DNA from 3 places in the Planococcus shenhongbingii genome. Region 3 is predicted to be linked to each of the others. Evidence: riboswitches for the same ligand, from Rfam matches in the RefSeq annotation. Region 3 holds a riboswitch; each other region holds the start of a gene.

Region 1 (7,405 bases), 1.2 Mb from region 3:
ATCGATAATGCAACAGCCTTAATCTTTGCGCCTTGTCATGGAATGATTTATAGCTCTTTCGGATTTCGCAAATTCCACTTTTCAAGAGTTACATCCACATGCCCATCTGTTGTAAAGAAAACATCTACATCCTCTGCTTCGGCAAAGAATCGGGCCGTAAACACTTCCTCTCCTCCATTGACAAATAGTTCTATAGAGCTTGTGTCCAGGAAGAAATGAAGGTCCTCAAGTTTGTCCAAGAAGCAGCTCCGGCTTTCAACTTTGCCATCTATGAACCGCTTTCTCTCTAACGTCAAGCGCTTCATATGCTGCACATAGATGATTGACAGGTTTTTACGGATCTCGATCTTTACGGTGTCGGCAAGATTTTGGTGAAAATGAATATTGATCTCACTTACAATCCCCGCCAGTTCTGGCAAGGTTTTTGTTTCATTTTCGATGCTTGTTTGGCAATGGAATCCTTTAGCTTCTCGCAACTTTTGGAGTTCTTGCACCGGCTTTTGAATAATCCGGTTGTTTCTCAGCTCTATTTCCCGAGGAATCGTCAATGCATGCACCCAACCTTTTTCAATTGTTGGTTGATGGGGTTCCTGTTCATCTGTTATTCCCATCCAGCCAAGCATGATTCTTCTTCCATGATTATCTTGAAATGTTTGTGGGGCATAGAAATCAAACCCCCGATCAAGTTCAATAAATTCACTATGTGGAAACTCAGTTGTTCCGACTTTCCATTTCCCGACAAAATATCCTGACTGAAACTCATTGTGGTAAAAGGTTTCTTTTGCTTCCAGCCCTTGAGGCGAAACGATCAAGATATCTTTTCCATCAAGTTCAAAGAAATCCGGACACTCCCACATATAACCGAAATTCATTAATCCATTAAGCCGATTCCCGGCTAATATTCCTTTGAGCTCCCATTCCTTCAAATCTGATGAAGCAAACAGCACAACGGCACCTTCTTGATAAAATGTTTGTGCACCTACAACCATGTACCATACACCATCTCGTTTCCATACTTTCGGGTCTCTGAAATGAGACGTGTATCCTTCTGGCAGTAGAATAACAGGACCCTTTTTCTCGAAATCAAAACCGTTATGTGAAACAGCCATACATTGATACGTTTCAAGCATGCCGTTTTCGTGTTCAACATTTCCACTGTAAAATAACACCATATTTCCATCCACTTCAACAGCACTTCCAGAAAAACAGCCGTCTCTTTCATACCATTCACTCGGAACGAGGGATGGCAGGTGTTCTTGCCAATAGACGAGATCTTGGGATGTACAATGGCCCCAACATTTAGGTCCATGTACCGTCCCGAACGGATGCCATTGAAAGAACACATGATAAGCGCCTTTATACCGGATGAGTCCATTTGGGTCGTTTAACAAACCGACCGCAGGCATTAAGTGAAATTGCAGCCGGTGCGGATCAATGTTGTTGTTTTGTTGATAAGTCTCTAATGTATGAGTCAATTTTTCAAACCAGTCTATTGTATTCATGACAAACTCCCATTTTTTTAGTGTTTTTCAACTAGCTTTCCCCTAAGCCATTAAGCGTTGGTTTCCACGGAGTTTACATTCCCAGCCTCTATCTTTGAAATCCCCCATAGCAATATGGACAAGTAAATGCCACCTCTTCAGCTTTTGAAATTTTTTATCTTTTCTTCCTCGTCCATAGGGTTAAATCAGTTAAATTTCTTTTTTCATAAGCTTCTTCCTGCATACTAATTCCCCCTTAAAATTTATTATTTATCTTTACTAATAATACGGCAAAATGATGTAAAAGTTTCATGAATATTAAAAAAATATTACATTTTCTTTAGCTTTGTGACTATATAGTTACAATATTTTAGGGTTTCTAAATTTTCAGTATAACTCAAAAAATGTCTTTCTGAAAAACCAAAACCTGAATCCCCTTTACATTCCCCACCCCTTCCGCTACACTAGGCCCATCGGGACAAATCCCGAGCACAACAAACTGCATACCGTTTTCTGCACTGGGGGTGCCCGATTTTCGGCTGAGATGCAAGCGTAAGCTTCGATCCCTTATGACTCGATCCAGATAATACTGGCGTGAGGAAGTGCGGTGACTATCCGCAATTAGATCTTTCTGAATTTATTTGCATGGAATAGTGGCTGCATCTTCACGGGTGCAGCCTTTTTTTGTGCAAATTTTTAGGAGGAGATTTTAATATGGAACCATTGCAATGCGGCACGAGCCCGATTGTCGGATTTCGCTTTTCTTTGCATCCGATGACAGGGGATTTTATCCAGGTGATTAAAGGGGCTTTGAACGGCACAGATACGTCGAACGTCTGGATGCACACCGATGATGTTTCGACCGTAATCCGCGGCAAACAAAACCATGTCTTCAATGTGGCGAAAGCGCTCACGCTGCATGCCGCGAAAACCGGAGAACATGTCGCGTTGTCCGGCACGTTCTCCATCGGCTGCCCGGGCGATTCTGCTGGCGACGTCTACTTGGACAAAGACGATGTCCTGCTCAATACAGATGACACCAAGCAATATGTCTCTTCTCAGTTTGCCCTTTACCCGATGAACAACCCCGATTATATGGCTGTCATTTACCGGGAAGTGGACCGTGCGAAAGAGCAAGGCGTCTTTAACGAATCCATGCATTACGCGAGCGGCATCCATGGTGATATCCATGAGGTTTTCGCTTTTTACGATGAAGCCTTTACAAATGCCCGCTCGGACGAGCACCGCCACTTGGTGATGACTGTATCGATGAGCATCAATAGCCCTTCCCATAGAGGTGCTTCCAATGCTTAAATCGTGGAAGCTGAAAGAAGTTGTGCTGATGTCGCTGTTTGCCATTGTTTTTGGCATCGTTTATTTGCTGTTTGTCCATATCTCCAATATTTGGGCCGGCGTCATCGGCCCGCTGGCCTATGAGTGGATGTTCGGCATCTGGTTTATCGTCTCGATCATTTGCATGTATATCATCCGCAAACCCGGTGCGGCAGTGCTGTCGGAATCGATGGCTGCGGCGATTGAAGTGCTGCTCGGCAATGCAGTCGGCCCTCGCCTTCTGTTATCCGGCATTATCCAGGGATTAGGCGCAGAAGCAGCTTTTGCGGTGACCGGCTACAAACATTTCAACTTAGCTGTATTGATGCTTGCCGGCGCCGGTTCTGCCATATTCAGTTTTGTTTACGGCTATTTCATCTCGGGCTACGCAGCGCTCGATCCGTCTTTTGTGGCATTGATGTTCACGCTTCGCGTGTTGAGCGGCATGATTATTGCAGGCATCGGAGGCAAGTATTTAACGGATGGCCTCCTTGCGACCGGTTCACTGCGCGGCTACGCCATTGCCCGTGCGGATAAAGGTGATGCAGGTGTATGACCGCGTATTTTCCTTACAAGATGTGAGTTTTCGTTTTCCGGATGATGCAAGCAATACCTTAAATGATATTTCCTTTAGCATTAGCCGCGGTGAACGCGTCGTGATTTCCGGTCCGAGCGGCTGCGGGAAAAGCACGCTCTTGTATTTGCTGAACCGGTTATACCCACTCAATTGCGACGGCATCACCAGCAGTGCCATCCACTTATTCGGCAAAAATGCCGAACACTATGCTCCCGGTGAAATCAACCACCGGGTAGCCACCGTTTTCCAGGATCCGGATTCGCAGTTCTGCATGCCGACGGTCGAAGAAGAATTGGCGTTTACGCTGGAGAATCTGCATGTCCCTTTTGCGGAGATGGATCCGCGCATTGCGGAAGTGCTGCAATTGACCGGCCTTTCCCATTTGCGCCAGTCGGTGATCCAGTCGCTGTCTGGCGGCATGAAACAGCGCGTTGCGACCGCTTGTGCATTGATTATGGAACCGGAAGTGCTGCTGCTCGATGAGCCGATTTCCCATCTCGATCCCTATACGGCGGAACAGTTTATCGAATGGCTGGATGAGCTCCAGAAAAGCTTCAATGTGACAATTGTAGCCGTGGAACACCGTCTGGATTTATGGAGATCGTTTTTCAATCGGGAACTTGTTATGGATTCTGAAGGGAATATGGTTGCCGATAGCGCATTTGCTATACAGCAGCCGGTTTTGTTTCCCGAATGGATTTCAGCAGCCGGCCCGGAAACGGCTTTAACCGCAAATGAAATTTCAGTGAGGATGAAAGATGAAGAACTGTTATTGCCGATGTCATTTATTGCAAAACGCGGCGAAGTCGTCGTCATCGCCGGTCCGAATGGCAGCGGAAAATCGACATTGATGAAAGCTTTATGCGGAATTTACGCTTTATCTGGCGGAACGGTGAAGTCTGACGGCGCCGGCTATGTGCCGCAGTCACCGGAATACCTGTTTCTCGAGAAAACCGTGGCAGCGGAACTGGCGTTTTCCGGTGTTTCTTCAGCAAACGAGTTGGAAGAATTGATGGAGCGTTTGCGCTTAAAGGAAATAAGAGACGCACACCCTTTCTCGGTGAGCCACGGGCAAAAAAGGCGCATCGCAATTGGCGCCATGCTTGCTGACAAGCGGCCAGTCCTGTTGATGGATGAACCGACTTCAGGTCAGGACACGGCAGCATTATTGGAATTATTCGAGCTGATCACTGAACGGGCCCGCGAAGGGGTGACCATCTTCATCATTACGCATGATATGGAGTTTGCCGCAAGCGTTGCCGATTCGGTGCTACTGATAAAGGACGGACATTTAACAGGCAAGTTTAAAGCAGCAGCCGTTTGGAACGACGAAACATTGCTGGCTGAACATCATCTTTTGCCGCCGAAAGGAGTCCAGCGCTATGCGGAATCTTTTGCATGACATGAATCCTTCCGTGAAATTCTTGATTGTGGCTGTCTCGATGCTGACGATTGCGTTTTTCTTCGATCCCTGGACCCCTTTTTTATTCTGGCTGGCTGTATTGGTTTTGCAAGTTTTGTTGAGCCGCATCAATTGGAAAATTTGGGCGCTGTTCATGCTGCCGTTTTTGCTTGGAGCATTCGGATATCTTTGGACGACGATTGTGTTCGGTGCTGATACCAGCGGCGAAGTGATTTGGTCGGTTGCAAGCTTTGATGTGACAGCTGAACAACTGGACACCGCTTTATCACTGGCATTTCGGGTTTTAGCGTTTTCCACTTTATCGCTGATGTTTGCCTTCACCACCGATCCGGTAAAATTTATCATGAGCTTGATGCAACAGCTGAAGCTTTCGCCGAAACTGGCTTACGGCATCATGGTCGGCTATCAGTTTTTACCGGTGATGAAAGACGAATTCACGCAAATCCAGCAAGCACACCGGCTTCGTGGTTTGGATATGGAAAAACGTTTAGTGCAGCGGGTGTTCGGCATGCGCCGGCTTCTCATACCAATGCTTGCCGGCGCCGTAAGGAAAGCGGAACGGTCGGCGTTCGCCATGGAGGCCCGCGGGTTCACTGGAGAATCACGGACGGCATATTATAAGCCGGTGAAGCTGAGCCGGCTTGATGCATGGATGAGCTGTCTGTTTTTGCTTTTGCTTATTGGCAGCTGCACGGGCGGCGTCCTATTGCACGGAAAATAACAACGGCTTGATTAAAGCAAACTGCTAAGACTGGAGAGCTCGCTCGTTGACAGCTCTCCTTTTTTTATTGGAATTTGGCATCAATGGCTGGTTTCTTTATCCTTAAACATCCCTTAAATAAATTTATTTTAGCAAAGCTTTACTCTATTTTCTTTTTCTTTTTTGCTGATTCGCTCTTTTTTCTTGGTTGCTTGTTTTGAATTTTTATAAATTTACCTTATGTAGTTTTTTACATGTATTATGCAAATCCACAATACCGATTCATTTTTGAAAACCAAAAGAAAAAGCATCCGCTTTGTTAGCGGATGCCGGTTTAATGGATGCGCGGGCTTTTGACGACCGCTTTATTGTACATGAGTTTAAAACCATTCCGTTCCATATTCCGGGCGGACACGGTATCTGGCTGAGTGGTGACCGTGACATGGCTGCAGCCTTTTTCTTTGGCATAGCGCAGCCGTTCTTCAATCAGCAGGTTCTGAAAGCCCCTTCCCCTAAAAGCCTTGACGGTGCTCGTTAAAAACAGCTCTCCAAGCTTTCCGTCTATTGCAATCGTTGCTCCTGCTATGCTTTCTCCATTTGCTTTTAACAAGAATCCAGCTGTATTGGAGACTTCCAAGAAGGTGCGTGTCGACTCCATCATTTCTTCCGTCACGGTATTGTCTCTTGAAATGCCTAAAGCCACTGTCCAAGCCCACTCATAAGTTTCTTCCCCTGACACTTCTGCAACCGTAACTGCTTCATCTTTCAAACGGTTTTCTTTAGGCTGCCAATTTTCCAGTTCCACTACCCAGACGGCCAAAAAATGATCGAATGTATAGTTCCGTTCCTGGAGCTGAGCCAATAACAGCGGATCACAAAAAGGCGTGAGTTCAAACTCGGCATGCGCCACTTCTTTTCTCTTCCGGATAAAGTCTTCAATAACATTCAAATCATTTTCCACAAGTACTCCGTTTAGGCCGAAGCCGATGCCGAAACAGACATTGCCGGTGCAGAAAACCTCTCCTTTTCCTTGCAAGGTCAAGTAATCCATATTAGCAGCTGGATTCATTTCTTTATGTTTTATTATGTACTCCTTTGTTCCGCGGCTTTTGATGGCTTCTATTTTTCTGGCCAGACTTTTATTGTTCACTAAAGTCATATCAATCACGCTCCTAAAAGCTTAAAAGGCATTCAAATTGGTTTTCAATTTGAATGCCTTTTGTTTTTTTATCTCATGCTAGAAGTTTTCTTCTTGTCCATAGGAAATTTCATCTTCATCTTGGACATCTACACCATTCACAATATGGACAATCGTCCGAAGGATCAGTTTTCCTTTTGAATTCTGCAGAAGCCAGCGTTCATCCGGCACAATATCAAATTGGTGCATGGCAGCGTCCTTTGACTTGACAGAACCGATAAATTCCAACGACTGTTTAGCGACGATGTTTTCAATCACATCAAAATCGCTGTCTTCACGATAATTTTCAATTTGCTTTACGACGTTCAGCTCAATGTATTCTATCTCTTGGTCGCTGTTTCCGCCAGTAAAGTAAACCGTCCCGTTCAAGGTTTCACCTTCTTCTAAATGCGGCCTCTCAACGACTGTATTGATTTTTAAAGAACCAATACCAATTGAACTAAGGAATTGTTTGAAATTCATAAAACGGCACCCTCCAGTATTTGCTAATCCTTCTTTACCACAAGAAAAACTGCTTTAAACGGTTACAGCAATTCGGTGTAATCGTATTGATTTTCCAGATTGACTTCATGTTTATTATAGCGGCGCTTGAATAATTTGTAAAAATGAGCAACTAGTACTTTAATGATGGCGTAGGCTGGAATGCCAAGAATGACGCCCGCAATGCCGAACAGAGATCCTGCTGTAAGCAACA
Region 2 (7,405 bases), 1.5 Mb from region 3:
TCTTTTTTTATGGTATAAATGAATGCGAAAATATCTTCGACAGTCGAAGTAAAATACCCGAATTCGCCTGAATTTCATCAGAATCGGGCCTGTTTCTCTGTAAAAGAGTAGAACAAAATATTCCAGCTTCTCTTGTCTAGTAGAAGTATATAACAACTTCTCCTTCTTTTCAAAGTGTAATCAAAATATACTGACAATGGGTATTTTTGCCGAGTTTAAGCGCTAAATGGACTGGGTATGGCTCTACTAATTTGTGGTTTCAATTTGTAATATACAGAAAACTGTTTATAATTAAGAGTAAAAAAGAATGGGGAGAGGCATAATGGCAGAAATTCTGATTAATAATTTAGGGAAAACCTATGACAATGGTGCTACCGCCGTAACCGATTTTAACCTTCACATAAAAAACGAAGAATTTATTGTCTTTGTCGGTCCCTCAGGCTGCGGAAAATCCACCACTCTGCGAATGATTGCGGGACTTGAAGAGATAACAGATGGTGAATTTTTCATCGATGGCAAACGGATGAATGATGTCCAGCCGAAAGAACGGGATATTGCAATGGTGTTTCAGAACTATGCTTTATATCCCCATATGACGGTATATGAAAACATGGCGTTCGGATTAAAGCTGCGCAAATTTAAAAAAGATGAAATCAAAAGACGGGTAAATGAAGCTGCGGCTATTCTTGGCCTGGAAGAATACCTGGACCGGAAACCGAAAGCGCTGTCAGGCGGCCAGCGCCAGCGGGTTGCGCTTGGGCGGGCGATTGTCCGCGACGCCAAAGTATTCCTGATGGATGAGCCTTTATCCAACTTGGATGCGAAATTGCGTGTCCAGATGCGCGCTGAAATAGCAAAACTCCATCACCGCTTGAAAACAACGACCATTTACGTGACGCACGACCAGACAGAAGCAATGACAATGGCTACACGGATTGTCATCATGAAGAGCGGCGTCATCCAGCAGGTCGGCAGCCCGAAAGAAGTGTATGACTTCCCGGCCAACCGTTTTGTCGGCGGATTTATCGGCTCGCCTGCGATGAACTTTTTTGATGGCAAATTAGAAAAAGGTGCTTTTGTCATGGGAGACCGGATCATCGACATTCCTTCAGAAACTTTGAGCATGCTGAAAAGCCAGGGCTATGACGGTTCACCGATTACGCTTGGCATTCGTCCTGAACATATCCATGTCAACAGTGAAGATCTGACAGGCATCAAACACAGCGACATCGACGCAGTCATCACCGTTTCGGAGCTGACGGGTGCTGAAACGATTATTTATGCTGTATACGGCGACCAGGAATTCATTGCCCGAGTGGATGCCAATACAACGATTGAGCCGGGACACACTGCACGTCTTGCGTTTGATATGTCGCGTGTTCATTTCTTTGATCCGGCAAGCGGGGAACGCGTGAAACCTGAAAAGTCAGAAAAACCGGTTGCGGTTTCCTGAATCTGTGTTAAAGTGATTTTGACAACTTGAATATTAAACACCACTAGGGGAGCCGGATATCGGCTGAGACGAGCATAAGCTCGGACCCTTTGAACCTGATCTGGATCATACCAGCGGAGGGAAGTGGCGGAACGCATGCTATTTCCTTTTTAACTGCATACGCCGCTTTCCTTTACTGGAAAGCGGCGTTTTTTATTTGTCGAACAATAGTGGAAGTGCCGGTTCAGCTCTGACTTATGTCCCGAAGAGCTAGGCACTGGAGTCTGGACACCATTAAAAAGGAGATGGAGAAATGACATTTTGTAAAGAAGTACGTATTGAATGCAATGATTTATGGCAGGCAAGTTTTGAACATCCGTTTGTAAAAGGGATTGCCGATGGCACGCTGCCGCTGGATATATTCCGGCATTACGTTATGCAGGATGCTTATTACTTGTCTCATTTCGCCAAAGTCCAGGCAATTGGAGCAGTAAAAGCCACCGATTTGGAGACCACAAAACGCTTCGCTTTTCATTCGGAACATACATGTGCTGCCGAGTTGGCTTTGCACGAGTCGTTTATGGAGCTGCTTGGCGTCACGGAAGGTGATTGGGAAGAATTTGAGCCTTCACCGAGCGCCTATGCTTACGTCTCTCATATGTACCGCGCGTCTGAAGGTGATTTGGCGGATGTCGTGGCCTCGATTCTGCCTTGTTACTGGCTTTACTTTGAAATCGGTGAGCGGCTGAAAAATGCTGAACCCAATCATCCAATTTATGACCGGTGGATTGCTACTTACGGTTCGGAGGAGTTCGGCGCTTTGGTTAAAGAGCAGATGGAGCGGATGAATCAGCTTGCAGAAGGCTTGCCGGAAAAACGCCGCACCGAACTAAAAGAGCGTTTCCGCCGCAGCAGCTATTTCGAATGGAATTTCTGGGAACAGGCATGGGTGCGGGAATCGTGGACAGTCAAAACATATGAACAGGCAGGTGTTTAATATGCTGGGAAAACTGCGTTCAGAAAAACCGATCATCCATTGCATTACCAATCATGTTGTGTCGAATTTCCAGGCTAATGGGCTGCTTGCGCTCGGCGCCTCGCCCATCATGGGAGAAGCGCCGGAAGAAGCTGCCGAGCTGGCTGCTTTGGCGGATGCCGTGTCGCTCAATATCGGAACATTGAATAGCCAGAGCCTGAACAGCATGCTGATTGCCGGGAAAAAGGCCAACGCGCTGGGAGTGCCGGTCGTGTTGGACCCGGTCGGAGTGGGGGCAACAGCGTTCCGGGCAGCTGCGGCCAATAAAATCCTCACTGAAGTGAATGTCGCGGTTCTGCGCTGCAATGCCGGTGAACTAGCGGCTATTGCTGGAGCCGACTGGCAGGCTAAAGGAGTCGATGCCGGCGAAGGCGAAGCGGATATTCATGAACTGGCCCGGAATACAGCGAAGAGATTGAAATTGATTGTTGCGGTATCCGGGGAACTGGATATTATCACTGATGGAAAACGGCTGGCTGAAATACCGTTCGGCCATAGGGTCATGGCTTCCGTCACGGGAACCGGCTGCTTGCTCAGCAGCGTCGTGGCGGCGTTTCTCACAGTGCATCCAGAAGACAGCTTTGAAGCGGCGGCAGCAGCCATGCGCTATTATGCCATCGCCGGTGAACAGGCAAGCGCGCACTCGGAGCTTCCAGGGGATTTCCAAACCGCTTTCTTAAATCAAATGAATGCCATGGGACAAAATGATATTGACGATGTAATCCGTCAAAAGGAAGGTGTGCCACGATGATTCCACAAGTATTGACCATTGCCGGCTCTGATTCTGGAGGAGGGGCGGGCATCCAGGCCGATATTAAGACATTTCAGGAACTCGGGGTTTATTCGACATCAGTGGTTACTGCGGTGACTGCCCAGAATACACTTGGCGTTTCGGAGATTTATCCGATGACGCCTGGGGCTTTGAAGGCGCAGCTTTCTGCAGTGGGCCTGGATTTCAATATCAGTGCACTGAAAACGGGCATGCTGTTTGATGCGGATATCATTGGAGAGACGGCATCCGGCATTCGCCAGTTCGGCTGGAAAAACGTCGTGGTAGATCCGGTGATGATCGCCAAAGGAGGAGCAAGTCTTCTACAGCAGGCAGCGGTTGAAGCCTTAAAAGAGCATTTACTGCCGCTGGCGCTCATTGTAACGCCGAATATCCCAGAAGCGGAAATGATTAGCGGCATGGATGTTGAAGATGCAGTTTCGCGGCGGCAAGCGGCAGCAAAGATTTTGTCATTTGGCGCTGATTCCGTCGTAATTAAGGGCGGCCACGGCACAGATCCCCATATGGCGGAAGACTTTTATCTGAATCAAAATGGGGAAGAACTTCTTTTCCGTTCCCTTCGAATTTCTACAGCCCAAACGCATGGAACCGGCTGCACATTTGCGGCCGCTTTGACAGCGGGATTGGCAAAAGGGGAGTCACTGGAGGAAGCGGTTTACACAGCGAAACAATTTATCCAGGCTGCTCTCAGTGAAGAACTTCACATTGGTGCCGGACACGGACCGACCAATCATGCGGCTTATCAGAAGAGCCAGCGCCAAAAAGGAGGCGTCCATCATGTCGAAGTTGTTCGATAAACCTTCAATCTATTTCATTATGGGAACGCAAAATACAGCCGGCCGCGAACCGCTGATGGTTTTGGAACAGGCACTGGCTGGAGGAATCAATCATTTCCAGTTGAGGGAAAAAGGATCGGGCGCACTCACGGGAGATGCGTTAATGAAATTTGCGGTTGAATGCAAATGGCTCTGTCGCCAGTACGGCGTGCCGTTTATCGTGAATGACCACATAGAACTTGCACAGGCGATTGATGCGGATGGAATCCATGTCGGCCAGCAAGATGCGGCAGCAACTGCGGTCCGCCGCATAATGGGGGCGGATAAAATCCTTGGGGTATCAGTGCATTCATTGACAGAAGCCAAGAACGCCATAGACAGCGGTGCCGACTATGTGGGAATGGGGCCGGTCTTTAATAGCCAAACAAAAGAGGATGCCAAAAGCCCGGCAGGAGTATCCGGCATCGCAGCGGTGAAAAAGCTGCATCCGGAACTTCCGGTAATCGGAATCGGAGGCATCACTCCGGACAATGCGGCACACGTATGGTCGGCGGGAGCTGACGGAGTGGCAGTGATTTCCTCAATTGCCCAAGCGGAAAATATCGCCTCGCAAGTTATTCGCTTTAAAACCAATTTAAAGGCAGGTGCCGGAAAATGAAAACCCGCAAAATGATGCTGATCGCCATGTTCGTTGCCCTGTGTGTTGCCGGTTCCGCATTCGTTTCTTTTCCTGCCGGCATTGCGCGCGCCTACCCAATCCAGCATGCGATCAATGTGATTGCAGCGGTGCTGCTCGGTCCAGGTCCGGCATTGTTGATAGCGTTTCTAACAGCGATTGTCCGGATATTGATAGGGACCGGGTCATTGCTGGCTTTTCCTGGAGGCATGTTTGGCGCGCTGGTTGCCGGGCTGATGTATGCGAAATTCGGGAAAATATGGCTCGCAGCCATAGGAGAAATAATCGGCACAGGCATCATCGCTTCATTTGTGGCAGTGCCTTATGCTCATGTTTTAATGGGCACTGACCTTGCCGCGTTCTTCTTTTTGCCGCCATTTTTGGTCTCCAGTTTATCTGGCGCCTTACTGGGAGCAGTGATTGCCAGGAAATTGGAGAAAGAAAAAAGAATATTACAAACACATTAAAAATATTTCATTCTCAAGTCGGCGTTTATTGTGGGTCAAAGTAGGGGAAATAAGTACATAAACACAATTTGAAAAGGGAGTGGACAAGAATATGGTGAAAATTGCAGTAGAAGAACCGTTTACATCCGTAAAAGACGCACTTGAAAAAAGAGGCTATGAAGCTGAAATGCTGGATGACAAAACAGAATCGATGGATTATGACTGTGTAGTGGTCAGAGACAAAGAAGATTTAGCGGATTTTCACATGAATGTCCCTCTCGTTGAAGCAAAAGGGCGCACGCTGGAAGAAATCGTGGATGAAGTAGAAGAACGTTTGGTTCGAAGCGGCAAAATTCCTGCTCCAGCCCCAAGCGGCGGAATTACCAGCAGCTCATTCATTAAAGGTGCCGCAACAGGCGCAATCGTCGGCGCAGCTGCAGGGCTTTTACTGACTCCGAAGAGCGGTAAAGAAATGCAGGCAGTGGTTAAAGAAAAAACTTCCGGCACGAAAGAAAAACTTGGCGGCGTAACCGAAAAAGCAAAAGACACATTAGGCCAGGTAAAAGAAAAAACCAGCGGCACAGTGGACCAGGTAAAGGAAAAAACCAGTGGCACAGTAGATAGTTTGAAAGCGAAACGCCAAGAGATGCAGGAAAGCAAAGAGCTGAAAAAGCAGGAAAAAGCAGTAAAGCAAGAAGCGAAAGCTGAAGAAAAAGCACAAAAAGAGCATGAAAAAGCTGAAAAACAAGCTGAAAAAGAAATGAAAAAAGCTGAAAAAGAAGCAGCTCAAGATAAAGGCTCTATTGAAGTCGTGGAATTGGGCGAAGCGGATGTTATTACAAATGCATCCGGTGGAGCAACAGTTGTTTCCAAAGAGACGAATAAGAGCAATAAATAAGAAGTTAAAAGCCAGACAGCCGTTATCCGACGGCTGTCTGGCTTTTTTATTGGGTATAATTTCTTTTATGAGCGACTTCAAGGTGAATATGAGCAACTTTTACCAGTTTTCGAGCAACTTCGGGTCATATTCGAGCAACTTCATACCAAATACGAGCAACGGGCTTCTATAATGTAATTTGCCCCTTTATATGCGCCTTGTTTCTTCAAGTCCATCCCGCCCAAAAGCCTTTTGGCCAAATGGCGATCCTCAATCTGCAAAAACTTCCGGCAAATCTTATTTGTCATCGGTTCCCCCGTCAACTGATGCCAATCCTTGATGCTCTGGATATGGGCATTCTTGTCAATTTCACCGCAATTTGGACAATGCCAGGTGCCGTATTTCCTTTTCATGCCGATCCGGTCGCATGCGGCGCACCAGACGCCTCGGATCATGGCTTGAATCGGGTAAGCGGGTTTGGAACAGATGGGTTTTGGAACATAGTAAGAATGAGCAGCAAGAATTTCATTTGCCAGCTCGGTCATTTCAATAAAATCTAAAATTTCTTTTTCACTTTTGATTTTATTAAGAAACATTGGAAGCTGATGGGAAAAGAGGACGGTATGGGTAGCAGGGACATTTTCAGGGATTTGTTTTAGGTAGGAGAGCACGAGAACGGAGCGGAGAGGCAAATGAACGCCTGAAGCGCGAAGCCATTCTTCGAGCAGCCACTCGTTGGTGTCGATTTGCTCGATGGGGCTTTTGCGCCCGATAATGGTGCCGTCTTCTTTGGTTTGGATGAGCTGCAATGGCGATTGTTCGAAACGGAGGCGCCCCGACATGTTCTTGACTTCGAACACATAAATGCACCAAGGGGTAATCATCAAGGAATCCAATTGGAAAGGCAGCAACGATTTTAAAGAGACATTGTGCAGAAAAATATGAGGGAACGGCAATCGGCTGGCGGCTACGTAATCGTCAAAGCGCTGTTCACCGCCAATTCCGGCGGAGTCGTTGTAAAAATCCTCTTTTACTTCTTTGTACAAAGCATGAGTCCTTGGCAGCCGCCGGAGCAGCACTTCAAGCCGCTCCCTTTCGAGCGACGTCCCTCTCGTTTTCAGTATCAAAGCCATTCCTCCATTTTTTAAGTAAAACCATAGCACGCGAGATGCCGTCTAGCTATACTTCTTCCTATAATAAATATTTAAAACCGCCTGGAGCGGCAAATATGGGATTTGAAAGATACGAATTTACTTTATGCCCAAGTGATCTTAAAATATGCCCAACTCAATGGAGTTTATGCCCAACTTTCACCAAGTTATGCCCAACTCCAGCCCCAATATGCCCAACCAACAAAAAAGCCGACCTGGCA
Region 3 (7,405 bases):
TCCGGAAATTTCACCGTCATTGTGTTACCCCCTGGTAAACTAAATTTTCTAAAAACACTTATTAGTATATCATTTTTATTCGGCAGGCGGAACAAATGAACGGACTCCCACCATTCAATATTTTGCGGAAAAGTGTCCGACATTTCACAAATTCCCTTTTATTTCAATTTTCTTGGAAATTGCAGTTTGTTGTACTAAACAAGGACAGGTATACTTAAAGAAGAGGAGGGATTTCTAATGTTTCGGATACTGCTGATGACTATTGCTTTTATAGCTGTCATCATTGTCAATGCTTTGGCAAATATTCTACCAATCAATGGCCAGACAACTGGGGAAATTTCTAATCGGGTTCCTGTACTGTTTACACCTGCTGGTTATGTATTCTCAATCTGGTCACTTATTTACATACTGCTTGCTATCTGGATTATCGGTTTTTGGGTGCGCCTGAAAAAAGGACAAGTTCCCTCAACTAAAATAGCCCTGTTCTTTTCTTTAAGCGCCCTTTTCAATATTATTTGGCTGTTTCTTTGGCATTATGAGTTTTTCGGATCGTCGATTATTGCCATGATCGGATACCTGCTTTCTTTAATTGGGCTTTACCTTCAATACGGCAATGAAGAAAGAAGCATTATGGAACGTTTTCCAATTTCGATTAATTTTGGGTGGATCAGTATTGCTACCATTGCCAATATCAGTTTTGTACTCACTTACTATAACTGGGGCGGCTGGGGACTGAGCGATCAGCTCTGGGCCGTCATCATGCTGACAATCGCCACAGCGCTGGCACTTCATATCCGGTTCCATTATTCCGATGTTCCATATGCATTGGTGTTCATCTGGGCATTTGTCGGAATTGCAGTAAAACATGGAACCGATGAATTGCTTCTTACCACAGCTTCCTTGTTTTTATGCGGTGTGATTTTAACCGGAATCTTATTAATTAAAAAAAGACCCTAAGGGGTCTTTTTTTTTATCAATCTATTTTCGTCAGTAAAATCGGCTCGCCTTTTGTAACAAGTACAGTATGCTCAATTTGTGCAACGAGAGACTGATCAGGTGTGATGAACGTCCAGCCGTCTCCAGATTCTACAATATGCTCGGATTTCTGCGAAATGAACGGCTCTACAGCCAGGACCATTCCTTCTTTTAAAATAGTAGTTTCCCAAGCATCATAATAATTCAAAATATGCTGAGGAGCTTCATGCAATGATTTTCCAATTCCGTGGCCAGTCAGGTTCTTGATAACAAATAAGCCTTGCTGTTTAGCTTCACGTTCAACTGCTTTGCCGATCTGGTTTAATTTTGCGCCAGCTTTGACTTTTGTCATAGCACGATCAAATGCAGAAGCCGCTACTTCACAAAGCTTTTCTTTTTCAGGATGTCCATCCCCTACTACAAAAGAAATACCTGTATCTGAAAAATAGCCTTCATAGGATCCTGATACATCAATATTGACCATATCGCCTTCATTGATGACCCGTTTTCCTGGCATGCCGTGTGCCACTTCCTCGTTCACACTGATGCAAGTATAGCCCGGGAAATCATATTCTGATTTCGGGCCTGAGACGCCGCCAAGTTCTTCAAACATTCGGCCGCCCATCTCATCGAGTTCTTCTGTGGTGATGCCCGGCTTAGTGGCAGCTCTCATCGCATCACGAATTTCAGCGACCATTCGGCCGGCTTTTTTTAGCATTTCAATATCTTTTTCTGTATTGGCAATCATTTAATACCCTTCTTTCAACTTGTCTAACAAAAATTATACCATAAGAAAAGAGGACTATCATAACGATAATCCTCTTACAAGCTGATGACATGCTCTCAATAGCTATTTTAAGAAAGCCCGGTAATTCCATTTAAGCTTTTGTATCTACCAGTTTAGGGGCAGCTGCAAAAAGTGCCGAGCAGACAAAAGCCGCAAGCAGAAATACTGGAATCATATATGTGGCATTATAAACTGCTGAATAGATAAAAACATTGCCTTCTGCAAACATGCCAAAGAATAAGATGCCCGTAATTACGTGGGTAATATAACGCAAGAGAGATCCAATAAACAGCCCAATTACTACTGCAGTAATCATGCCGCCAGTGCGATGTTCTCTGTAAGCATGCAAATATCTTCCACGCATCATCCCAGCAAGGCCAACTACTCCGTAGGCAACCAGATAATCCAGGAGCACTTGCATCACTACAAAACCAAACGACAGCGGAGTAACTGAAATGACTCCTGTGACAATTTGCAGCAAGCCTATAAGAAGACCGGTTAATACACCTGCCAGAACGCCTCTTCTAAATGCTATCAAGACGATGGGAATCATTACAAAGCTGACGGAACCACCCTGTGGCATTTTAAACGCCACAAAATCCAGAACATAGCCTAGCGCTCCGAAAATCGCTATTTCCACCATCAATAAAACTCGTAAATTTCTCATGACTTCCTCCTTATGTGTTATGCACATCACCAGAAGGGCCGCAGAAAAAAACCATATAAAAGCGGCGCCAGGATAGATCCTGGCGCCGCGTTAAGGGCAGGTTTCCATCCACATCCCTGCGCAAGTGTTAACTTACAGGTTCGAAGGGTAAGAACAAAATGTTCACTCTCAGCAATTAGCTCCCCTTGTGGTGTATACATTATTTCACTAACACTTGTATTGTACACAAGAATCAGCTTTAAAGCAATATCGTTTCAAGCTATACCGTTAGGGTATACTTTTATAACTGTAAAATTTGAAAGGTGGTGCAGGCAGCTGAACAAAAGCTGCCAAAAAATGATTGAACTGCTTAAGGATTTGATTAAAATCGAAAGTGATACAAAACAGGGAGCGAACGATGCCCTTCTTTTTTGTGCTGACTGGCTGAAAAACAACGGGCAAGATATCACAGTCCATAATAACGATGGCTATTTGATGCTGACAGCCATTAAAGGCCAAGGAACCAAAACGATTGTTTGGAACGGGCATGTCGATGTAGTGCCCGGACATGCCGAACAATTTGTTCCTATGGAAGAAAGCGGTCGAGTTTACGGCCGCGGAGCTGCTGATATGAAAGCGGGAGTTGCCGCCATGATGCAGGCTTTTGTGGAGTTAGATGAAGGCAAGCTTAATCAGATTGTCCAATTACATATCGTCACCGATGAAGAAATCGGTGGGCGCAATACGTCAAAATGGCTAGTGGATCAAGGTTATCATGGAGATTTTGTTATTTGCGGGGAACCCACCGGCTTGAAAGTGGGTCTGCAATCTAAAGGGATACTGCGGATGGATTTGACTTTCAAAGGCAAACCCGCACATGGCAGCCGGCCTTGGGAAGGCATCAACGCCATTGAATCTGCCATGAAATTCCACATCGCCATGGCAGAATTGCCATTCCGAAAAGAATCCACGGAGTATTACGAACAGCCTTCGGTTAATCTGCCAATTATCAATGCCGGTGAACGCTATAATGTAGTTCCTGAAATCTGTCATATGTCTTATGATATCCGCTTTATGCCAGGGCAGGATAAACAAGAAATCATCCGGCAAATGGTGGAGCTTTCCGAAACTTTAAATCTTGATATGGAATATAAGGCAAGCGGTTCAACGCCGGCTCTGACCACTTCAAAAGAGAATCCGTTTATACAAACCTTGCAAAAAGCCATTAAACAGACGACCGGCAAAGAGCCGGTATTGTTCGGCCAGCACGGAGCTGCCGATACCCGTTATTATGCGTCTGTGAACGGCGGTGAAGGAGCTATAGAGTTTGGCCCTGCCGGAGATGACTGGCATGGCAACGCAGAATTCGTTCTGCTTTCCAGTGTCCAGGAGTATAAGGAAGTTCTTATTTCATTGGCCTATTCCTAAAGGTTAGGTTTATAAAAATAGAAACAAGGGAAACTAGTTTATACCTCACTTATGATAGGAGAGATAGCTGTGAAAATAAGTCGTATTGTAAAAACTGCTATTAAAATAGCACCTGTTGCTTATCCGATTATCCGAAAAGCAATGCAAAAAAGCAAAAAAACCGGAAATACCAGCCAATACAAAACTCCACAGGCCAAACGTTAAAGATAACAAAGGGGGCTGTCCAATAAGTCTATTATTAGACTTATTGGACAGCCCCCTGCTTCTAATAAAGCGTAGGTTAATACTATTGCTCCTGCATTGCACCTGCATCGCTGCGCTAGCTTCGGTGCAGAAAAAACCGCCGCTGCGCTAGCTTCGTCGCAAAGGAGTTGTCCCAAATTACTTTTGGGACAACTCCTTTATTATGCATATTCGGCATGAATGGCCAGTCGGTGAAACAACCATTAAGAGAGATGGCAAACCCTTCGTTTGATAAAAGGCTGTTTTCAGGCATAAGGCACAACTTCACGCAGCGCTAAATATTCGATTTCCATCTTCTCAGAAGGACGTACCGAGGTCACGCCATCAATCGTCGCGCTTCTTTCTTCCCCGCCCTGCTCCAGTATTTGCAGCATTTCTTCGAATGTTTTAGGAGCAGCCGCTGGCAATTCCTTATCTTCTACTTCCCAGCCATTTTGATATTGCTCTAAAAAAGCGTTCGCCATCGCTTGATAACCTTTTATATTGGGATGGACATCTGCCGGATTTGGAATTTTATCGATTGCATTTTTTCCAAATGATTGATCTACAGAAACAAATTGCGCTCCTGCTTTTTCTGACGTTTGCTTTAATATGGCGTTAAGTTGGTCAAGCTGTTTTCCGGTACCTTGTTTTTGCGTATCCCGGACATGAGGATAAGCAAAATAATAACCCATTACATACAGGTCCGCTTGAGGAGCGGTCTTTTTCAGCTCGGCAATAATAGCTTCCAGATTAATCCGGGCCTTGTTTAAAGCAAAATCTACTTGGATTTGCTGAAATGCTAATGAGCCTTCTGCTGGATTTGATTGGATTAACGGCAGGAGATCATTCGCCCCCGCAGATAAGGTAATGATGTTGGCAGAAGCGAGTACTTCTTTAGCTTCCAGTGACTGAATCCGTTTCAAAACATCTTCTGTTGTAAACCCGGGAAATGCCAGGTTTTTCGTATAGAAAGCAACCGGTTGATGGCGCGCCAATTCTTGCGCAATCATATCCGAATAACCTGCATCAATTTGAGAATTTGGCGTTTGCCCTGCTGCTAAAGAATCGCCAAGTGCGATATAAACCGCCGGAATTCTCACTTCCGCTTGCACCGTCATCGATCCACTGATCAAAAAGGCAATAGCCAACATTGCTGTCCAAAATTTCTTCAAATTGCTCACCTCTTAGAATGCCCAGTTTCCATTACGGAAAATCGGCTCTTTTGTCCCGTCTTCCCGAATGCCGTCGATATTCATCTCTGCGCTCCCGATCATAAAGTCTTCATGGACAATGGAAGTATTCAAACCGATCGACTCTAATTGCGTCCGCTCCAAGTCACGTGCTCCTTCGCAGCAAGTCGGATAAGAATCACCGATTGCCAGATGATTGGAAGCATTTTCATCAAACAAGGTATTGAAAAACAGGATATTGGCATCCGATATCGGTGAATGGTGAGGCACTAAGGCAACTTCGCCTAGATAAGCTGCTCCTTTGTCGGAGGCTATCATTTCATCAAGCAGTTCCTGCCCTGACGCTGCTTGTGCTTTGACGATTTTCCCTTTTTCAAATGTCAAAGTAAATCCGTCGATGATATTGCCTTGATAGACAAGCGGTTTAGTATTGCGTACCACTCCTTCTACACCGTATTTCAAAGGAACTGTATAAACTTCCTCGGTCGGCATATTGGCGATAAACGGATTGCCTTGCGGCGTTTTCGAAGCTCCAGACATCCAAATATGCTTTTCAGGAAGAGCAATCGTCAAATCCGTTCCAGGCGCTGTGTAATGCAGCTTCTCGAATCTTCTATCATTTAACAAACCTGCGCGCTTTTCTAAAGTGTCAATATGCTCTTGCCATTTTTTCACAGCATCTCCTTCTCCAATGCGCACGGTCTTAAAAATGGCTTCCCAAAGAGCTTCCATCTGCTGATCGCTTTCAAGCTCCGAAAAAACTTTTTGTGCCCATTTCTGGGAAGGAATCGCAACAATTGACCAGGCTACTTTATCTGATCCTACTGCCTGACGGTAGCGCTCCAAAGCCTTTCCTGAAGCTTTTTGCGAATCAGACAGGCGTTTTGCCGGAATCCCCGTCAATAAATCCGGATCTTCTGCGTCAATCCATAAGAACGATCCACCAGTATTGATGACTTCGTCCCGTTGAACTACCGACCATTCCGGATACTCAGTGAAAGCTTCATCCGGCGCCATTTCGAAATGGATTCTTGTTTGAACAGGATCGGCGTAATTCACATAAACGCGTTTTGCTCCTGCTTCGTATGCTTTTTTTACCACGAGGCGGGTAAACTCAATCGTATCAACCGTTGTATTAATCATGATGGTTTGGTTTTTTTGGACGTTCAATCCTACGTAAACGGTAAGGTCTGCATACTGCTCCAATTTTTCTTGGAAAGTCATCGTTTGTTCCCCTTTTCGGACATTGTTTTACTGTTTCCTTCAATCAACTGGCCGCCATGAAGAATTTTCTGAACTGGTTTTGAAGGCAGTTCTTTCGTGAATTTCTTATAATGGCGCTCATCTTGATAAGCTAGCAATGTCAGAACTTCCCCGTCTGCCCCTGCCCGCCCTGTCCGGCCGGAACGGTGCAAATACTGGTCTACTGTTTGTGGGACGTCCACGTGGATTACATGCGTTACTGCATCAATATCCAAGCCGCGCGCAGCTACTTCCGTCGCAATCAGTACGGAAACTTCCCCTTTTCGGAATGACTCAAGCGCTTTTTTACGTTCTTCTTTTTTCATTTCAGAGTGCAGTGTAACTACTTTTGCGTCACGGAATTTCAGTTTATCTTCTTTCATCAGCAGCTGATCAAGATTATTGACGAAAGCCAGTGCTTTCACACCGTCGATATGCGAAATTCTGCGAAGCATATCAGTCTTTTCACGTTCTTCCACTTTAATGAACGAATGCGTCACTTTCCCGAACATCGGCAAATCCTCCGCAGTTACCTGAATGCGCGTCGGATGCTGCATCAGCCGATCCGCTACCAACTCCACTTCTTCTGTTATGGTTGCTGATACAAGAACCAATTGACGGTCATGCTGTGTTTTTTCAATCAAGTCTTTCATGATATTGCGGTGCTCGCGGGCCATCAATTGATCGCCTTCATCCAAAATCAGCATGCGTATTTCGTGCATTTTAAGTTTTTTGCTTTTGACCAATTCGTTTAAGCGGCCCGGTGTTCCCACAACAATCGTTGGTTTTTTCTTTAACTTCTCTAGTTGGCGCTGCACGTTGGCTCCGCCAATCAGTTGGGCGACTGTTACATCGGTGCCTTCTGTCCATTCGCGCAAAACATTGACAATCTGCATAGATAACTCCTGAGAT

What was found. Region 3 has a riboswitch for thiamine pyrophosphate ahead of thiT (energy-coupled thiamine transporter ThiT). Riboswitches for the same ligand answer to the same signal wherever they lie in the genome.
Region 1: another riboswitch for thiamine pyrophosphate. It lies ahead of QWY16_RS11350 (YkoF family thiamine/hydroxymethylpyrimidine-binding protein); the one in region 3 lies ahead of thiT (energy-coupled thiamine transporter ThiT).
Region 2: another riboswitch for thiamine pyrophosphate. It lies ahead of tenA (thiaminase II); the one in region 3 lies ahead of thiT (energy-coupled thiamine transporter ThiT).

The regions. Positions count from the first base shown of each region.
Region 1 is NZ_CP129235.1:2,305,797-2,313,201, forward strand. It holds gene QWY16_RS11345 (glycoside hydrolase family 32 protein) at 48-1,502, opposite strand; TPP riboswitch at 1,992-2,099, shown strand; gene QWY16_RS11350 (YkoF family thiamine/hydroxymethylpyrimidine-binding protein) at 2,196-2,795, shown strand; gene QWY16_RS11355 (ECF transporter S component) at 2,788-3,369, shown strand; gene QWY16_RS11360 (ABC transporter ATP-binding protein) at 3,356-4,792, shown strand; gene QWY16_RS11365 (energy-coupling factor transporter transmembrane component T family protein) at 4,773-5,534, shown strand; gene QWY16_RS11370 (GNAT family N-acetyltransferase) at 5,848-6,672, opposite strand; gene QWY16_RS11375 (sporulation protein) at 6,751-7,173, opposite strand; gene QWY16_RS11380 (AI-2E family transporter) at 7,236-7,405, opposite strand, start outside.
Region 2 is NZ_CP129235.1:3,531,130-3,538,534, reverse strand. It holds gene QWY16_RS17160 (ABC transporter ATP-binding protein) at 323-1,453, shown strand; TPP riboswitch at 1,489-1,592, shown strand; gene tenA (thiaminase II) at 1,746-2,429, shown strand; gene thiM (hydroxyethylthiazole kinase) at 2,431-3,219, shown strand; gene thiD (bifunctional hydroxymethylpyrimidine kinase/phosphomethylpyrimidine kinase) at 3,216-4,055, shown strand; gene thiE (thiamine phosphate synthase) at 4,036-4,692, shown strand; gene thiW (energy coupling factor transporter S component ThiW) at 4,689-5,177, shown strand; gene QWY16_RS17130 (YkuS family protein) at 5,269-6,054, shown strand; gene QWY16_RS17125 (nuclease-related domain-containing protein) at 6,195-7,166, opposite strand.
Region 3 is NZ_CP129235.1:1,069,731-1,077,135, reverse strand. It holds gene QWY16_RS05255 (M3 family oligoendopeptidase) at 1-20, opposite strand, end outside; gene QWY16_RS05250 (TspO-related membrane protein) at 238-957, shown strand; gene map (type I methionyl aminopeptidase) at 974-1,723, opposite strand; gene thiT (energy-coupled thiamine transporter ThiT) at 1,854-2,429, opposite strand; TPP riboswitch at 2,526-2,625, opposite strand; gene QWY16_RS05235 (M20 family metallopeptidase) at 2,766-3,836, shown strand; gene yxzF (small protein YxzF) at 3,906-4,040, shown strand; gene QWY16_RS05225 (SGNH/GDSL hydrolase family protein) at 4,325-5,242, opposite strand; gene QWY16_RS05220 (aminopeptidase) at 5,246-6,475, opposite strand; gene QWY16_RS05215 (DEAD/DEAH box helicase) at 6,472-7,405, opposite strand, start outside.